DNA from 2 places in the Pseudoclavibacter sp. JSM 162008 genome. Region 1 is predicted to be linked to the other one. Evidence: predicted binding sites of a transcription regulator. Region 1 holds the regulator's gene; the other holds the start of a gene.
The links. The regulator HspR, encoded in region 1, represses chaperone genes until heat shock. The targets are predictions, from matches to a motif close to AAGTTGAGTCNNNNNGACTCAACTT.
Positions count from the first base shown of each region.

Region 2: the regulator HspR is predicted to act here: its motif matches at 2,682-2,706, upstream of ABVF28_RS15460 (ATP-dependent Clp protease ATP-binding subunit).

Region 1 covers NZ_JBEWYX010000006.1:136,298-143,922, forward strand. Annotated here, with positions in the region: gene ABVF28_RS07095 (DnaJ C-terminal domain-containing protein) at 32-1,042, shown strand; gene ABVF28_RS07100 (heat shock protein transcriptional repressor HspR) at 1,051-1,566, shown strand; gene ABVF28_RS07105 (helix-turn-helix transcriptional regulator) at 2,019-2,864, opposite strand; gene ABVF28_RS07110 (SDR family oxidoreductase) at 2,874-3,809, opposite strand; gene ABVF28_RS07115 (GntR family transcriptional regulator) at 3,974-4,645, opposite strand; gene ABVF28_RS07120 (ABC transporter ATP-binding protein) at 4,994-5,734, shown strand; gene ABVF28_RS07125 (ABC transporter permease) at 5,731-6,576, shown strand; gene ABVF28_RS07130 (ABC transporter substrate-binding protein) at 6,676-7,625, shown strand, end outside.
Region 2 covers NZ_JBEWYX010000022.1:29,353-36,977, reverse strand. Annotated here, with positions in the region: gene ABVF28_RS15475 (fibronectin type III domain-containing protein) at 1-676, opposite strand, end outside; gene ABVF28_RS15470 (substrate-binding domain-containing protein) at 917-2,005, shown strand; gene ABVF28_RS15465 (methylated-DNA--[protein]-cysteine S-methyltransferase) at 2,009-2,560, opposite strand; gene ABVF28_RS15460 (ATP-dependent Clp protease ATP-binding subunit) at 2,749-4,920, shown strand; gene ABVF28_RS15455 (hypothetical protein) at 5,021-5,548, shown strand; gene ABVF28_RS15450 (isocitrate lyase/phosphoenolpyruvate mutase family protein) at 5,654-6,433, opposite strand; gene ABVF28_RS15445 (nitroreductase family protein) at 6,558-7,139, opposite strand; gene ABVF28_RS15440 (NUDIX domain-containing protein) at 7,310-7,625, shown strand, end outside.

The sequences.
Region 1 (7,625 bases):
ACATGCTCATTCCTAGGAACAGAAGGACCATATGGCCAGTCAGGATTGGTTTGACAAGGACTTCTACGCGGTGCTCGGCGTATCGAAGGACGTAGACGAAAAAGACCTCAAGAAGCAGTACCGGAAGCTCGCGCGTCAGTACCACCCTGACTCGCACCCGGGAGACACCGCTGCTGAGGCGAAGTTCAAGGAGATCTCCGAGGCCTACTCGGTGATCTCCGACCCAGAGCACCGCGCAGAGTACGACCAGATGCGCGCGATGGGCTCCGGCGCCCGCTTCCAGCAGGGCCCAGGCGGCCCCGGAGGCGCGGGCTTCGAGGACGTGTTCGGCGGGATGTTCAACGGCGGCGGTGCGCGCCGAGGCGCGTCGAATGCGGACTTCGAGGACCTCCTCGGCTCCATGTTCGGCGGAGGTGGCGGCGGATTCGGCGCCGGCAGCTTCGGCGGCGGCGCAGGTCGCCCCGCCGGGTTCCAGACCGGACCGCAGAAGGGCCGCGACCAGAGCGCATCCACGACCCTCGGTTTCATGACCGCCATCAAGGGCGACACCGTGGAGCTGCAGGGGCAGGACGGACGCGTAGTGAAGGTGCGCGTTCCGGCCGGCGTCGAGGACGGGCAGAAGATCCGACTCCGCGGCAAGGGCGGCCAGAGCCCCAACGGCGGCGAAGCGGGAGACCTGATCCTCACGGTGACGGTGCGCCCGGACCCCGTCTTCACCCGCTCGGGCCTCAACCTTGAGGTCACCGTGCCCGTCTCCTTCGCGGAGGCAGTGCTCGGCGCGACCATCGAGGTACCCACGGTCGACGGCGGCACCGTGCGCGTGAAGGTCGCGCCCGGCACCCCGAACGGCAAGACGCTGCGCGTCAAAGGCCGCGGCATCGAGACGAAGAAGGGCAAGGGCGATCTGCTCGTGCACCTGGAGGTCGCGGTCCCGAACCATCTCTCAAGCGCGCAAGAGAAGGCCCTCGCTGACTTCGTCGCCGCATCCGGTGACGAGAGCCCGCGCGAGGATCTCCTCCGCCTCGCCCGCCAAGGCAGGTAGGGGCGCTCATGGCACTCCCTTCCGACCTCGACGAGGACGCCCCGATCTTCGCGATCGCCATGGCCGCCGAGCTCGCGAACATGCACCCGCAGACCCTGCGGCAATACGACCGGATGGGTCTGGTCACGCCGCAGCGTACGGCGGGCCGCGTGCGGCGCTATTCGCTGCGCGACGTGGCGCAGCTGCGGGAGATCGCGGTGCTCTCGAACGAGGGCGTGAGCTTGGAGGGCATCGCCCGCGTGCTCGAGTTGCAGCGCGAGGTGCTCGGGCTGCGCCGTCGCGTACGCGCGCTCGAGGCGGAGCTTGCCGACGAGCGACTCACGAGGCTTGGCGGTCGCGTCTTCGCGGCTGGCGAGCGCGGCGACGTCGTGCCGCTCGCGCACGGGCGCCGCATGGCCCGTCGCACGGAGGTCGTCGTGTGGCGGCCGGCCCGAGTCCACGAGGCGGAGTCTGACGTCGAGGCGGACCGCCCGCGCACGGTGCGCAGGCGCCGGCCCACCGCGAAGAAGCCCGCGAGCGACTAACGCGCGTCGAGGCTGCGGCTGCGGACTCTCTGCCGCCGCCGCCGCCGCTGCCGCTGCCGCCGCTGCTGACTCTGCGGTTGCTGCCGCTACCGCCGCCGAACTCCAGAAAGTTGTGGCCCGATGTCGTTCCCGTTCGCGGGAACGACACCGGGCCACAACTCTGTCCCCTGCGGGATGGGGCGTCCTCTGGGGGGGATGGGGCTGTGGCCTCAGGTGCAGGGCGGTGTCGGCGGCGTCATTGGCATCCCTGGCGGGTGTGCTTCGCGTGCATCCGAGGCGGCGCAGAGTTGTGGCGAGATGCCGTTGTGAAGTGGCGCAACAGCACAAAACCACAACTTCTGGGGCGGTCGCTGTGGTGGATGCGGGGCGGTCGCGGTGGTGGATGCGGGGCGGTTGCGGTCGCGGTGGTGGATGCGGGACGGCTGCGCTACCGGGGGCGGGCGCTCGCGGCTTCAGGCGCCCGCGGTCAGGCGTTGCGTGCCGAGCACGGAGAGCAGCTGCAGCTTGTCGTAGTTCTGGGTGCCTGGTGTCGCCGTGAGAACCAAGAGCGTCTGGCCCTGCATGGGGTCGACGAGGAACTGGCACTGCACGGTGATCATCCCGGTCTCGGGATGCTGCACCCGCTTCTCGAGTTCGTGCGTCGCGTTGATCTCGTGGTCGGCCCAGATCTCGGCGAACTCCGGGCTCTCGACGAGGAGCGCGTCCACGACCCGCTGCGCGCGCGAGCCCGGACCCTGTTGGGCCGCGAAGCTGCGCGCATCCGCGGCGAAGGCCCGGCCCAGCTTCTTGTGGTCGTCATCTGGGTAGACGTCGCGGGCGCCCGGGTCGGTGAACCAGCGGTAGACGACGCTGCGGGCGTTGCCGGTGAAGCGGGTCTCGTCGCCGAACAGCGCCCGCGCCGCTGGCGTCTGCACGAGCGTCTCGCCCATGGCCGTCATGACCTGGGCTGGGGTGTCGGCGAGCCGGTCGAGGATGCGCATGAGCCCCGGCGCGACGTGCTCGCCGCGGATCGTGCGCTTCGGCGGCTGGTGGCCGGCGAGGTGGAAGAGGTGGTCGCGCTCCGCCACGGTGAGTCGCAGACCGCGGGCGATCGCGGCGAGCATCTGCTCGGACGGCTGCGGGCCGCGGCTCTGCTCGAGTCGGCTGTAGTAGTCGACCGACATGTCGCTGAGCGCCGCGACCTCCTCGCGCCGCAGGCCCGCCGTCCGGCGGCGCGGCCCCTTCGTCAGGCCGACGTCGTCCGGCTGCAGCGCCTCGCGGCGACTGCGGAGGAAGTCGGCAAGCTGGGCTCTGTCCATGACGCGAGGCTAGCGGGCCGCGTGCTCGGCGACGAACTGCTCGGACAGCTCCCACAGGCGGCGCGCATCCGCTTCGCTCGTGACTCGCGAGTAGAGCTTCTGCTCGGCGGGGCGGCCGCCGATGTGGCCTGGGCCCTTCGGCCCGTAGAGGTGGCCGCCCTTCGCGTCTGGGCTCGTCGCGGCGAGGATCGCGGGGAGCGCGGCGCTCTGTGGGGTGCCGGCGACGCCGATGCGCGAGAGCACGCGGATGACCTTGACTTCGGTTGTGTCGCTCGTGCGGCCCATGCCCGGCTGTGCGGAGAGGAGGTTCGTGGGGGAGATGCCGGGGTGCGAGAGGTTGCTCGTGATGCCCCAGTCGTTCGCCTCGCTGAGGCGGTGCAGGTGCATCCCCAGCAGGCCGGTGGCGATCTTCGACGAGCTGTACGAGCCCATGTTGCTGTAGCTGCGTTCCCAGTTGAGGTCGTCCCAGTTCACGGCGCCCTGGTTCGCCGCGACGCTGATCTGCGTGGTGACGTGTGCCTTGCCCTCCTTGAGGAGCGGGAGGAGGCCGGTCGTGAGCGCGAAGTGGCCGAGGTGGTTGGTGCCGAACTGCAGCTCGAAGCCGTCGCTTGTCGCGCGGCGCTCTGGCGGCGTCATGACGCCGGCGTTGTTGATGAGGATGTTGATGGGGCGTCCCTCGGTGACCAGCTCCCCTGTGAGGGCGGCGACTGAGGCCAGCGACGACAGGTCTAGGTCGCGCAGCTCGAGCTTTGCGCTCGGGTTCGAGTTGCGGATGCGCTCGGCGGCCTTCTCGCCCTTCTCGCGGTTGCGCACGGGCATGATCACCTCGGCGCCAGCGCGGGCGAGGCGACTGGCGATGTGGAAGCCGATGCCGTCGCTCGCGCCCGTCACGAGCGCGAGCTTGCCGGTGAGGGACGGGACCTGGATGTCGATGTTCTTGGGCACGGGATTCTCCTGAGTTGTGCGGGCGAGCGCCAGATGGTGCCGCTGAAGTGAATGCGCAGCCTGGCCGGTGGAACCAGTGTGCCGCTCACATGTTCTTCGATTCAGGACTCACTCATCCAGGGATTCCCAGTCCCTGTCTCGTCGCGGTTCAGGCCGTCGAAGGTCTAACTGGAGTGCTGCTCCAGGTCGGTGAACGCGGCGATGGCGACGGTTTGGCGTGCCGCCGCTACGTGACGACGCGCGGAGAGCTCCGCGGTGAGCGGGTCGCGCGTGCGAATCGCCTCCAGGATGACGGCGTGCTCGTTGAGCGAGCTCGCGAGACGACCTGGCACCTCGAGGGTCTGCTGAACGAGGCGGTGGTAGGCAAGCTGGTTCATGAGCAGCTCGTAGTGTTCGGTGAGCTTCTGGTTGTCGGCTCCGTCGACGAGCGTCTGGTGGAAGTCGTGGACAAGAGCGGCATACGCCCCGGCGTCACCACGGCGGACGGCTTCGCGCTCGTCGGCGATGTTCTGTTCGAGACGGCGCAGCTCCGGCACCTCACCGCGTTGGGCGAGGAGGCCCGCGGCGAGGCCTTCCAGTGCCTCTTTCATCTGGAAGAGTTCTACGACTTCCCGTCGCGTGGGCTTGCGGACGAATGACCCGACGCGAGGCCTGATCTCGACGAGGCCCTCGATCTGCAATTGCTTGAGCGCCTCGCGAATAGGGGTTCGGCTGACCTGGAATTCCTCTGCGAGACGGATCTCCGCGAGGAGTTCGCCTGGTTCGAACCTGCCGGTGACGATGCCAGATCGGATCTGCTCGATGACTGGGCTGGTCTCGGTTTTTATCTGTGTCATTGCAGCTCGGCTTTCTCCGCGTGAGGCGTCGGCTTCCTTGTACATCACCATACACCGATGTATGCCACAGATCGTTGTCTGAGATTCCTGTTTCTCGGAGCTTTCCGCGTGTGAAGACTATGTTTCCAGGGGAGAAGGGTGTTGACACCACCTGGGATGGGTGATTAGCGTCGACCACACCATGCATGCAACAGCGGCTGATGTCCGTAGTGGCGTGTTCGAGAAGGCCTCGACGATTGGACAGCGGTGACCATACGAGAAGCAAGCGAGCGACGACCAGAGCCGATTGTGGAACTGGCTGAATGCGCGATCACGTTCCCTGATCAGGGCTCAGGCGCGTACACAGCTGTGAGGGATATCTCCCTCACAGCTCAACCCGGCCGATTCACCTCGGTGGTGGGCCCGACCGGGTGCGGCAAGTCGACCATCCTGAACATGTCGGCTGGCCTGCTGACGCCAACGGAGGGCACGGTCACAGCGCAGGGGCACGCCCTCAAGGGGCTCAACAGTGACGCCGGCTATCTCTTCCAGCAGGACGCGCTCCTGCCGTGGAGGACGGCGATCGACAACGTGGCGCTCGCGCTCGACTACCGGGGCGAGCGTGCAGCCGAATCCCGGAAGGTGGCAGCGGACTGGCTCCAGCGGGTGGGCTTGAAGGGCTTCGAGGGGCGATACCCGGCGCAGTTGAGCGGCGGACAGCGCCGTCGCGTTGCCATGGCACAGATGTGGATCACGAACCCCAGCCTCATTCTGATGGACGAGCCGTTTTCCGCGCTCGACGTGCAGACACGACTCGTGATGGAGGGCGAGCTCCTCAACATCTGGGGCGCGAGCGGAGCAGCGACACTCTTCGTCACGCACGACCTCGACGAGGCGGTCTCGCTGTCCGACGAGATCATCGTCCTCAGCGCCGGACCCGCGAGCACCATCGTCGGGCGGTTCGAGGTTCCCATCGCACGTCCGAGGGACCTCCTCGAAATCAAGCGCGACCCCGTGTTCCAACGCATCTACAGCGAGGTGTGGGACTGCCTCAAGGAAGAAGTCATGAAGACCTACCAGCTCAACGTCGAGTCGGAGGTGGCAGCGTGAGCGCGGCAGTCGCGGCGAGGGCCACCGTGCAGGCAAGCGAGGCCACGCAGGGGCGGAAGCTCGCGACCGCGAATCGCAACCGGAAGCTGCGGATGCTCGGCTACCAGGTTGCGCTCGGTGTCGCATTCATCGCGCTCTGGCAGCTCGGGGCAACGACCGGGGCACTCGATCCGTTCTTCTTCAGCGAGCCGACGGCAGTCTTCGCTCGCATCGTCGAGTGGTTCACTTCCGGCTTCATCTATCCTCACCTCCTCGCTACGACACAGGCCACGCTTCTGGCGTTTGTCATCGGCGTCGGTGGCGGTCTCCTATTGGGCGTCCTGTTCGGTCGCGTGCAGTTCCTCGCGGACCTGTTCGACCCGTTCATCAAGATGTTCAACGCCATGCCGAGGCTGGTCCTCGCGCCGATCTTCCTCCTGTGGTTCGGCATCGGCATCTGGTCGAAGGTCGCGCTCGGCTTCACGCTCGTGTTCTTCGTCGTGTTCTTCAACACGCTCGAGGGCATCCGCAGCGTCCCGCGCGTGCTGACGAACAACTCGAGGATGCTCGGCGCATCCGAGGCGCAGCTCTTGAAGACCGTCTACATCCCGAGCGCGCTCAGCTGGATCTTCTCGAGCCTGCACACGAGCGTCGGCTTCGCGATCATCGGGGCCGTGATCGGTGAGTACCTCGGCGCCTTCCGCGGTATCGGCTACGTGATCGCGCAGGCGCAGGGCACCTTCGACACCACCAGCGTCTTCGCGGGAATGATCACGCTCATGGTCTTCGTGCTCGTCATCGAGTTCTTCATCACTCGCGCCGAGAAGCACCTCCTGCGCTGGCGTGCAGCCGGCACCCACTGACTCGGCTTTCCCTCTGGCCAAGTCCTCACCACATCCCCTTCTTTCAGCGCAACTCCTTTCAGCGCAACTCCTTTCCCTCGAATCTCCAGGAGCGACATCATGCAGCAACGAATCACCCGCCTGCTCGCAGGCGCATCCATCATCGGACTCGGTCTCGGCCTCGCCGGTTGTGCGGACGCCCAGGGCGCGGGTTCGAGCGACGGTCCGACGACGATCGCCGTTGCGGGGCTCACGAACCTGCACAACATCCCCCTTGTCCTTGCCGACGAACTCGGGTACTTCGAGGAAGCCGGTGTTGAGGTCGAACTGACCGACCTGCAGTCGGGAACGAAAGCCCTCGAGGCGGTCGCCTCGGGTTCCGCGCAGGTCGCGGCGAGCTTCTACGACCACACGCTGCGGATGCAGTCGAAAGGCCAGGACTACACCTCGTTCATCGTCCTGTCCCGGAGCCCAGGCGCCGTGCTCGCGGTTCCCCCGAGCAGTGCGGCCGAGGTGACGACGATCGGCGACCTTGCCGGTCAGCCGGTCGGCATCGCGGCTCCCGGATCCGCGGAGGAGGCGTACTTCGCTGAGGCCTTGCAGGGCGACGGTCTGGACATCCAGGACGTGAGCCTCGTCACGACCGGAACCGGCGCGAGCGCGGTTGCTGCTATGGAAGGCGGCCAGGTCGTGGCTGGGTGGATGTTCGAGCCGGCGTTCTCGCAGTTCGAAGCCCGCAACAGCGGCACGGGGATCCTCATCGACACACGCACGGTCGACGGCGCCACGGCGCTCTTCGGCGACGGTGGCTACGCGGCAGAGACGCTCTACACGAAGAACGAGTGGCTCGAGGCGAACCCTGACGCGGCAGCTGGCATCGCTCAGGCCACAGTGCGGGCACTCGAGTGGATGCAGGAGCACACGGCGGCCGAGATCACCGAGGTCATGCCGGCGAACCTCATCGGAGAGGACCCGGCCGCCTACACCGAGGTGCTCGAGCAGAGCCTTGGAATCTTCACGACCGACGGCAAGATGCCGGAGGGCGGCTACGAGGCGAACGTCCGTCTGCT
Region 2 (7,625 bases), on a different contig from region 1:
CGCTGTTCGGGTCTGCCGAGCTCGTACCCTCGTAGCCCTTCTCGTCGCCGCGGAGCCAGCCGGAGAAGTCCTTGTACAGCTGGATCTCGGGGGTCCTCGTCTCGTTGGCGTCCGGGTTGATCGAGTCGACCATGATCCCGTACTCGCGGTAGGCGGCGAGCACGGTGTTCTTGAACCAGATGTACTGGGCGGCGTGGTCGGTGGCCCAGGCCGGCCGGTTCCAGCGCAGGATGCTGACGTGCACGTCGCCGTGCGCGACGAGCTGCGCGTCGGCGGCGAGCTGGAAGCCCGGCTCGCGCTGCACGTTGGGGTACTCGTCACGCGTGCGCATCGTCGACGGGTTCGGTCCCGTGGAGGTGTTGCGGTCGTTGCCCATCTCGATCTTGATGGTATTCATGATCGGGCGGTCGCCCCCGAAGAGGGTCTCGATGAGCTCCCAGTACTTCTCCGGATGCTGCGACTTGTAGTCGAGGAGCAGCGCGCTCGTCGAGTTGGCGGTGAGGACGCCGAAGCCCTTGAAGGTGAGCCCGTTCACGTTCTCGGCGGCCGCCGCGACGTCTGCGGCGTCGATGGTGACCGAGACCGGGTCTGATCCTGCGGCCTGGGCAGGCGTCGGTGAGACGAGGACCGGGGCGATCATCGCCGCCGCCGTCGCCGCGATGAGGGACAGGCTCATCCGCCTCCTGCGAGCTCTCGGGGCGCTCGAGACTCGATCGAGCCGCTGGTCCTGAGGCATGTGCGCTCTCCGTTCTGTGCGCTGTCCGCGCTGCCTCGTCGACCGAGTGCGCGGCGGGCACGACTGTGTGCTTCCGAGCTGATCTTGGAGGGGGCCCGGGGAAAAGACCAGCAAAACGAACACGATCGTTCGTGCTCGACGCGAAGCGAACACCTCTGTACGCTCGGATCCGTGGAAGACATGCCGCAGTTCGGTCTGACGAGGCGAGAACGCATCCTCGGCGAGCTCCGGCGCGCGGGCTCCGTACGAGTGGCTGCGCTCGCGCGGCAGCTCGAGGTGTCCGAGCTCACGATTCGGCGTGACATCACGAACCTCTCCGACCGAGGTCTCCTCACCAGGGTTCACGGCGGCGCGACCCTGCGGAGTCGCCTCGACACGTCGGTGCCAACGGTCGCAGCACAGGCCACCCCGATCCGCTTCCGGGTCGGCATGGTCACCCCCTCGCTCAGCTACTACTGGCCGCAGGTCATCGTCGGGGCGCGGGCGGCGGCCACCGACCTCGGCGTGCAGCTGGTGCTCCGCGGCGCCAGCTACTCCGTCGATGATCAGCGTCGACAGATCTCGTCCCTCGTCGAATCCGGAGGCCTGCACGGGATCATCGCGGCGCCGGAGACCAGCGGCCCCGACGGTTGGGCGCTCCTGCACTGGCTGGAGTCTCTCCCGGTGCCCGTCGTGCTGGCGGAACGCCATGCCGCGTCTGTCGGCTCGCTCACGAGTCTCGAATGGGTCACCACGGACCACGTCTTCGGCGGTTCCCTCGCGGCCGAGCACCTTGCGGCGCTCGGACACCGCAGGGTCGGCATCCTGACGTCGGCGGGCTCCCCGACCTCAGCGCAGCTGCGGCAGGGGTGGACCGGCGCCGTCAAGGAGCTCGGCCTTGAGACGGCCGTCGACGTCGACGCGAATCTCGACGCCATGGACGGGCAGGCGAGGGAGGAGCTCATCGCCCGACTGCTCGACGACTGTCGCCGGGCCTCGGTGAGCGCCCTGCTCATCCACTCGGATCCTCAGGCGGTCCTCCTGCAGCAGTACGCCCGCGACCATGGCTGGTCGATTCCGCAAGACCTCGCGATCATCGCCTACGACGATGAGGTGGCGCAGAATGCCGAGCCGCCCATTACGGCGCTGCGTCCCCCGAAGCAGCACATCGGGCGCCTGGCTGTCGAGACGATGGTGTCTCGCCTCGACGAGGGGCCGAGCCGCCCGGTCCAGCGCACACGGGTCCTCCCCGTGCTGCACGCGCGCAGGTCGACCGCCGTCCCCTCCTGACCGTCAGCGGCCCATCCCCATCGCCCGCTCGTGGTCGATGAGCGCCTGCCGCACGGCGATGTCGGCGGCGTGCCCCGCGAGCTTCCCGCTCGCCCGCACGATGCGGTGGACGGGCACGAAGAGGCCGACGAGGCAGGCCCCGCAGGCGCTCGCGGCAGCCCTGGCGGCGCGGGGATGCCCCGCGATCGCGGCCACGTCGCCGTAGCTGGCGAGGGTGCCTGGCTCGACGAGCCTCGCCGCCCGCCACATGGCGCGGCGCAGCTCGGTGCCGTCCTGGTGGATGTCGATGGTCTCGAGCAGCGCGGGGTCGCCGTCGTCGTAGGCGCGGACGGCGGCGAGCGCCGGGTCGGTGTCGCCGAGCGCCTGCACGTCGAGGAGCTCCGACTGGCGGCCGAACACCGAGTAGGCGAGCGAGCTGGGGTTGCCGAAGCCGGCCGCGCGCACCGTGTCCGAGTCGCCCGCCTTCACGACGGAGAACTGCTCGCCCAGCAGCTCGACGCTGCCGACGCGGAGCGAAAAGGAGGGGGCGGTTCTCTCGTCGTGAGTATCGGCCATGGCAAGAACTCTGCCACGTTCGGAGAAGTCCTGATCAGGCGCGGAAGAGGGCGGCATGCGCGACGCTGGGAGTTGACTGAGGGAGGCCGCCGATGGTGGCACTGACGCGCTCCAGGCTCTAAACTTGAGTCATCACGGCTCAACTCTTGTTTGTCTGAGTCGAAAGCACACGTTCAACAAGGAGCCCCATGGCAAACATGCAAGGCGCTCAGGCACCAGACGAAGAGGCCAAGAGCGCACTCGAACAATACGGAATCAACCTCACCGACATCGCCCGCTCGGGCAAGCTCGACCCGGTCATCGGTCGTGACTCCGAGATCCGCCGCGTCAGCCAGGTGCTGACCCGCCGCACGAAGAACAACCCCGTGCTGATCGGCGAGCCCGGCGTCGGGAAGACCTCGGTCGTCGAAGGCCTCGCCCAGCGCATCGTCGCCGGCGACGTCGCCGAGTCGCTCAAGGACAAGGAGCTCGTGAGTCTCGACATGTCGGCGCTCATCGCGGGGGCCAAGTACCGCGGCGACTTCGAAGAGCGGCTCAAGGCGGTGCTCAAGGAGATCACCGAGTCCGACGGCCGCATCATCACCTTCATCGACGAGCTGCACACCCTCATGGGCGCTGGCGGCGGCGAGTCGAGCATCTCGGCCGCCAACATGCTCAAGCCCATGCTCGCCCGCGGCGAGCTGCGCCTCATCGGCGCGACGACGCTCGACGAGTACCGCCAGTTCATCGAGTCGGATGCGGCGCTCGAGCGACGCTTCCAGCAGGTGTTCGTGGGCGAGCCCAGCGTCGAAGACTCGATCGCCATCCTCCGCGGCCTGAAGGAGCGGTACGAGGCGCACCACAAGGTCTCGATCGCCGACCAGGCGCTCGTCGCCGCCGCCGCCCTCTCGAATCGCTACATCACCGGCCGCAAGCTGCCGGACAAGGCGATCGACCTGATCGACGAGGCTGCGTCCCGCCTCCGCATGGAGATCGACTCCTCGCCGGTCGAGGTCGACACGCTCCAGCGGCAGGTCGACCGGCTTCGCCTCGAGGAGCTGGCGCTCAAGAAGGAGCACGACGACGCGTCCAAGCAGCGTCTCGCCGCGCTCCGTGCCGACCTCGACGCCAAGAATGCGCGCCTGGGGGAGCTGAAGGAGCGCTGGAACGTCGAGCGCGCATCCCTCAACCGCATCGGCGAGCTGCGCGAGCAGCTCGACAACATCCGCATGCGCGCCGACCGTGCGCAGCGCGAGGGCAACCTCGAGCTCGCCTCTCGTCTCCTCTACGGTGAGCTGCCTGGCATTCAGAAGCAGCTGCATGAGGCCGAGGCCACGGAAGATGGCGGGCCCAAGCTCGTCAACGACCACGTCACGGCCGAGGACATCGCCGGGGTCGTGGCCGCGTGGACGGGCATCCCCGTCGGGCGGCTGCTGCAGGGGGAGATGGAGAAGCTCCTCCACCTGGAGGGTGAGCTCGGCAAGCGACTCGTCGGCCAGGAGAAGGCCGCCGCGACGGTGGCGGATGCGATCCGCCGCACTCGCGCGGGCATCGCAGACCCCGACCGTCCCACCGGCTCGTTCCTGTTCCTCGGCCCGACCGGTGTCGGCAAGACGGAGCTGGCGCGTGCGCTCGCCGAGCTCCTCTTCGACGACGAGAAGGCCATGATCCGCATCGACATGTCGGAGTACGGCGAGAAGCACTCCGTCGCTCGACTCGTCGGCGCCCCTCCCGGGTACGTCGGCTACGAGCAGGGCGGGCAGCTCACGGAGGCCGTGCGGCGCAGGCCGTACTCGGTGGTGCTGTTCGACGAGGTCGAGAAGGCGCATCCGGAGGTCTTCGACATCCTCCTGCAGGTGCTCGACGACGGGCGGCTCACCGACGGGCAGGGCCGCACGGTCGACTTCCGCAACGTCATCCTCATCCTCACCTCCAACCTGGGCTCGCAGTTCCTGATCGACCCGCTCCTCTCCCAGGAGGAGCGCGAGGACCGCGTCATGGCGGCTGTCCGGCAGTCGTTCAAGCCGGAGTTCGTGAACCGCCTCGACGACATCGTCGTGTTCAGTGCGCTCTCGCAGGACGAGCTGGCGCAGATCGTGGCGCTCTACATCGACCGCCTACAGCGCAGGCTTGGTGAGCGGAGGCTCACGATCAAAGTCGACGACGATGCGCGGGCCTGGCTCGCCGAGCGCGGCTACGACCCCATCTACGGGGCCCGGCCGCTGCGGCGCCTCATGCAGCGCGAGATCGACGACCGTCTCGCGCGGGCGCTCCTCGCGGGAACCGTGCGCGACGGCGACACCGTCTCGGTGGTCGTGGCGAGCGACGGCGACTCGCTCAACGTGCAGTCGACGACGCCGCATTCGGCCGCCGTGGAGTAGGCGGCTGGCGGCGGGGGAGCGTGGTGCCGGAGATCTCTGGTGGGTAACTCGGGCGCGTCGCGCGCGCCATGCATCCACTACCCCGCTTATCTTGAGCGGCATGGAGCACCTGCGCTGGATACTGCCTCTCATCGCCGCACCCGTCGTGGCTGTGCTCGGCATCGTCGGCGTCATCGCGCTGTCGCTGCGGAGGCTGACCTCCGTGCCGGTCGCCAGCGACGACGTCATGGTGCTCTTCGGCCGGGACGCGTACCAGTTCTTCCTCGGCACGCTGGTGCCGCTGGTGCTGCTGGTCTCCATCGTCGGGCTCATCGCCTACGCCGTCTACGCCGTCGGGACGACGTTCGGGTGGATCGCGCTCCGTGAGACCCCGCTCTTCAAGGCGTGGATGCTGCCGCTGCTGTTCTCACCGGCCATCGCGGTCGTCGCGTTCTTCGTCGTCGCGTTCATGCCGTTCGTCGCGGGTCCGAGCGAGGCGCTCGTGCCGGTCGTCGGCGCGCTCGTCGCGTTCATGGTGTGCCTCGCCGTCGCGGGCGCGCTGTGGTTCCGTGCCACGCTCGGCGCCCGGGCGGGCAAGCGCGCCATCGCCGAGGCGACCGCGACCGGCGAGGTCGGCGTCACCGCCTGAACGCAGCGTCACCGCCTGAACGCAGAGAGCGGCCTTGTGGTCGTCAGGACTCAGTTCTGACGACCACAAGGCCGCTCTGTGCTGGCCCCGACAGGGGCGTCGCGACTAGTTGAGCGCGGGCGTGTCCTCCGGGATGACGCCCGTGCGGTACAGGTCGGTGGCGAGGTCGCGAAGCGCGCGCAGTGCGACGCGCTGCGTGAGCGGGCCGTAGGAGACGCGGGCGACGCCGAGCTCCTGGAACTCTGCCGCCGTCAGCGCGCCTGGGAGTCCGATGACGGACAGCTTGCCGACGCCGAGGCCCTCGACGAGCGGCTCGACCGTCTCACGGTTGACGGCGCCCGGGACGAAGACGAGGGATGCGCCAGCGTCGAGGAACGCGCGACCGCGGGCGATCGCGTCGTCGATGCTCTCGGAGATGGGGCGCTCGCCGCCGCGCACGATGGCGTCGGTGCGCGCGTTCAGCTGGAAGTTGACGCCCTCGCCCTCGGCTGCGCGGATGATGGCGGCGACGCGGGCGACCGACTCGTCGAACGGACGCAGGCGGTCCTCGACGTTGGCGCCCACGATGCCGAGCCCGATGGCGCGGCGGATGGTCTCGGCCGGGTCCTCGAAGCCGTCGTCGAGGTCGGCCGTCACGGGTAGGTCGACGGCGTCGACGATGACCTTGGCGCCCGCGAGGGCGACGTCGAGGGGCATGGTGCCGTCGGCGTAGCCGTGGGAGGCGGCGATGGAGTGGCCCGCGGTCGCGATGGCCTTCGTCTCGGGAAGGGCCGCGACGGTCTGGGCGCTGATCGCGTCCCACACGTTCACGACTCGGAGGATCTCCCGGGCCTGGTGAAGTTCTGCCAAGCGATTGGCGCGGTCTGCTGTGCTGACATCCGTCATCGTGCTGTCCTCTGCTTCTGGTGATGCGGGCCGGGGCGACCCGAGCGATATGGCCGTGCGGCCACGGTCACTGTTCTTACGGCACCCGGCTGATGCCGGGCGGTGAGCCTCGTCGGGCCGCGGCTCAGCGCTCGATCGACGCGAAGTCGCTGAGCTCGCGTCGTGAGCGCGGCGACGTGTCGCGGGCGCGGATCTTCTCGTTCACGGCGTCCGAGTCGTCGTGCTGGCCGACGGCGATGACCGTGATCGGGGTCCGACCGGCGGGCAGCTCGAGCGCCTCGGCGAGCGCATCCACGTGGAAGCCGCCCATCTGGTGCGTGTGGAGGCCACGCGACTGCGCCTCGATCGAGAGGTGCGCGGCGACTGCGCCCGCGTCGTACTCGGCCCAGCGCAGCGCCTTCCCGTCGCGCTCATGCTCGACGGTGACGGCGATGAGGAGCGAGGCACGGTCCGCCCAGGCTAGGTTGAAGTCCATGAGGGCGCCGTAGATCTTGTCGAACGTCGCCGTGCCACGGGCCCCAGCGACGAGGGTCGTCGGCTGCGTGTTGCTCGCCGAGGGCGCCCACCGCCCGGCTTCGAAGATCGCCGTGAGGTCCTCATCGGAGATCTCATGGTTCGCGTCGAAACCGCGCGGGCTCCAACGATCGGAGAGGGCGTCGAGGATCGGGACGGAAGTCTCGTTGCGGACGGTCAGCTGCTCGGTCATGTGACTCCGTTCTTGGCGCGATGCGCGGGTCTGCGGGGGAGGTGGCCGTGGCCACCCGTACGGCAACAACCAGTTGTAGTTGCAAGCTATTCCCCCGAGCTGTGCGGAGCGATCAGGGTTACGGCGTATTTCCAGATGCGCCCGCCCAAGCCCGTGCGTATCTTTGGGGCATGTCGCATCCACACACCCACGGGCATCTCGGCGTCGACGTGCCCGACAGCCGCGGTCGCACGGGCCTCGATCGTGTCGGACGTGACCTGACCCGCAACCCCAACGTCGAGGTCGAGAACGTCGAGGTCACGTCCGACGGCTGGCACGTGCTGCGGCGCACGACGTTCCGGTACCGCGGACGCGACGGCGAATGGGCGACGCAGCAGCGCGAGACCTACGACCGCGGCAACGGCGCCACGATCCTGCTCTACGACCTCGACGCACGCAAAGTGCTCCTCGGCCGCCAGTTCCGCTACCCCGTCTACGTCAACGGAC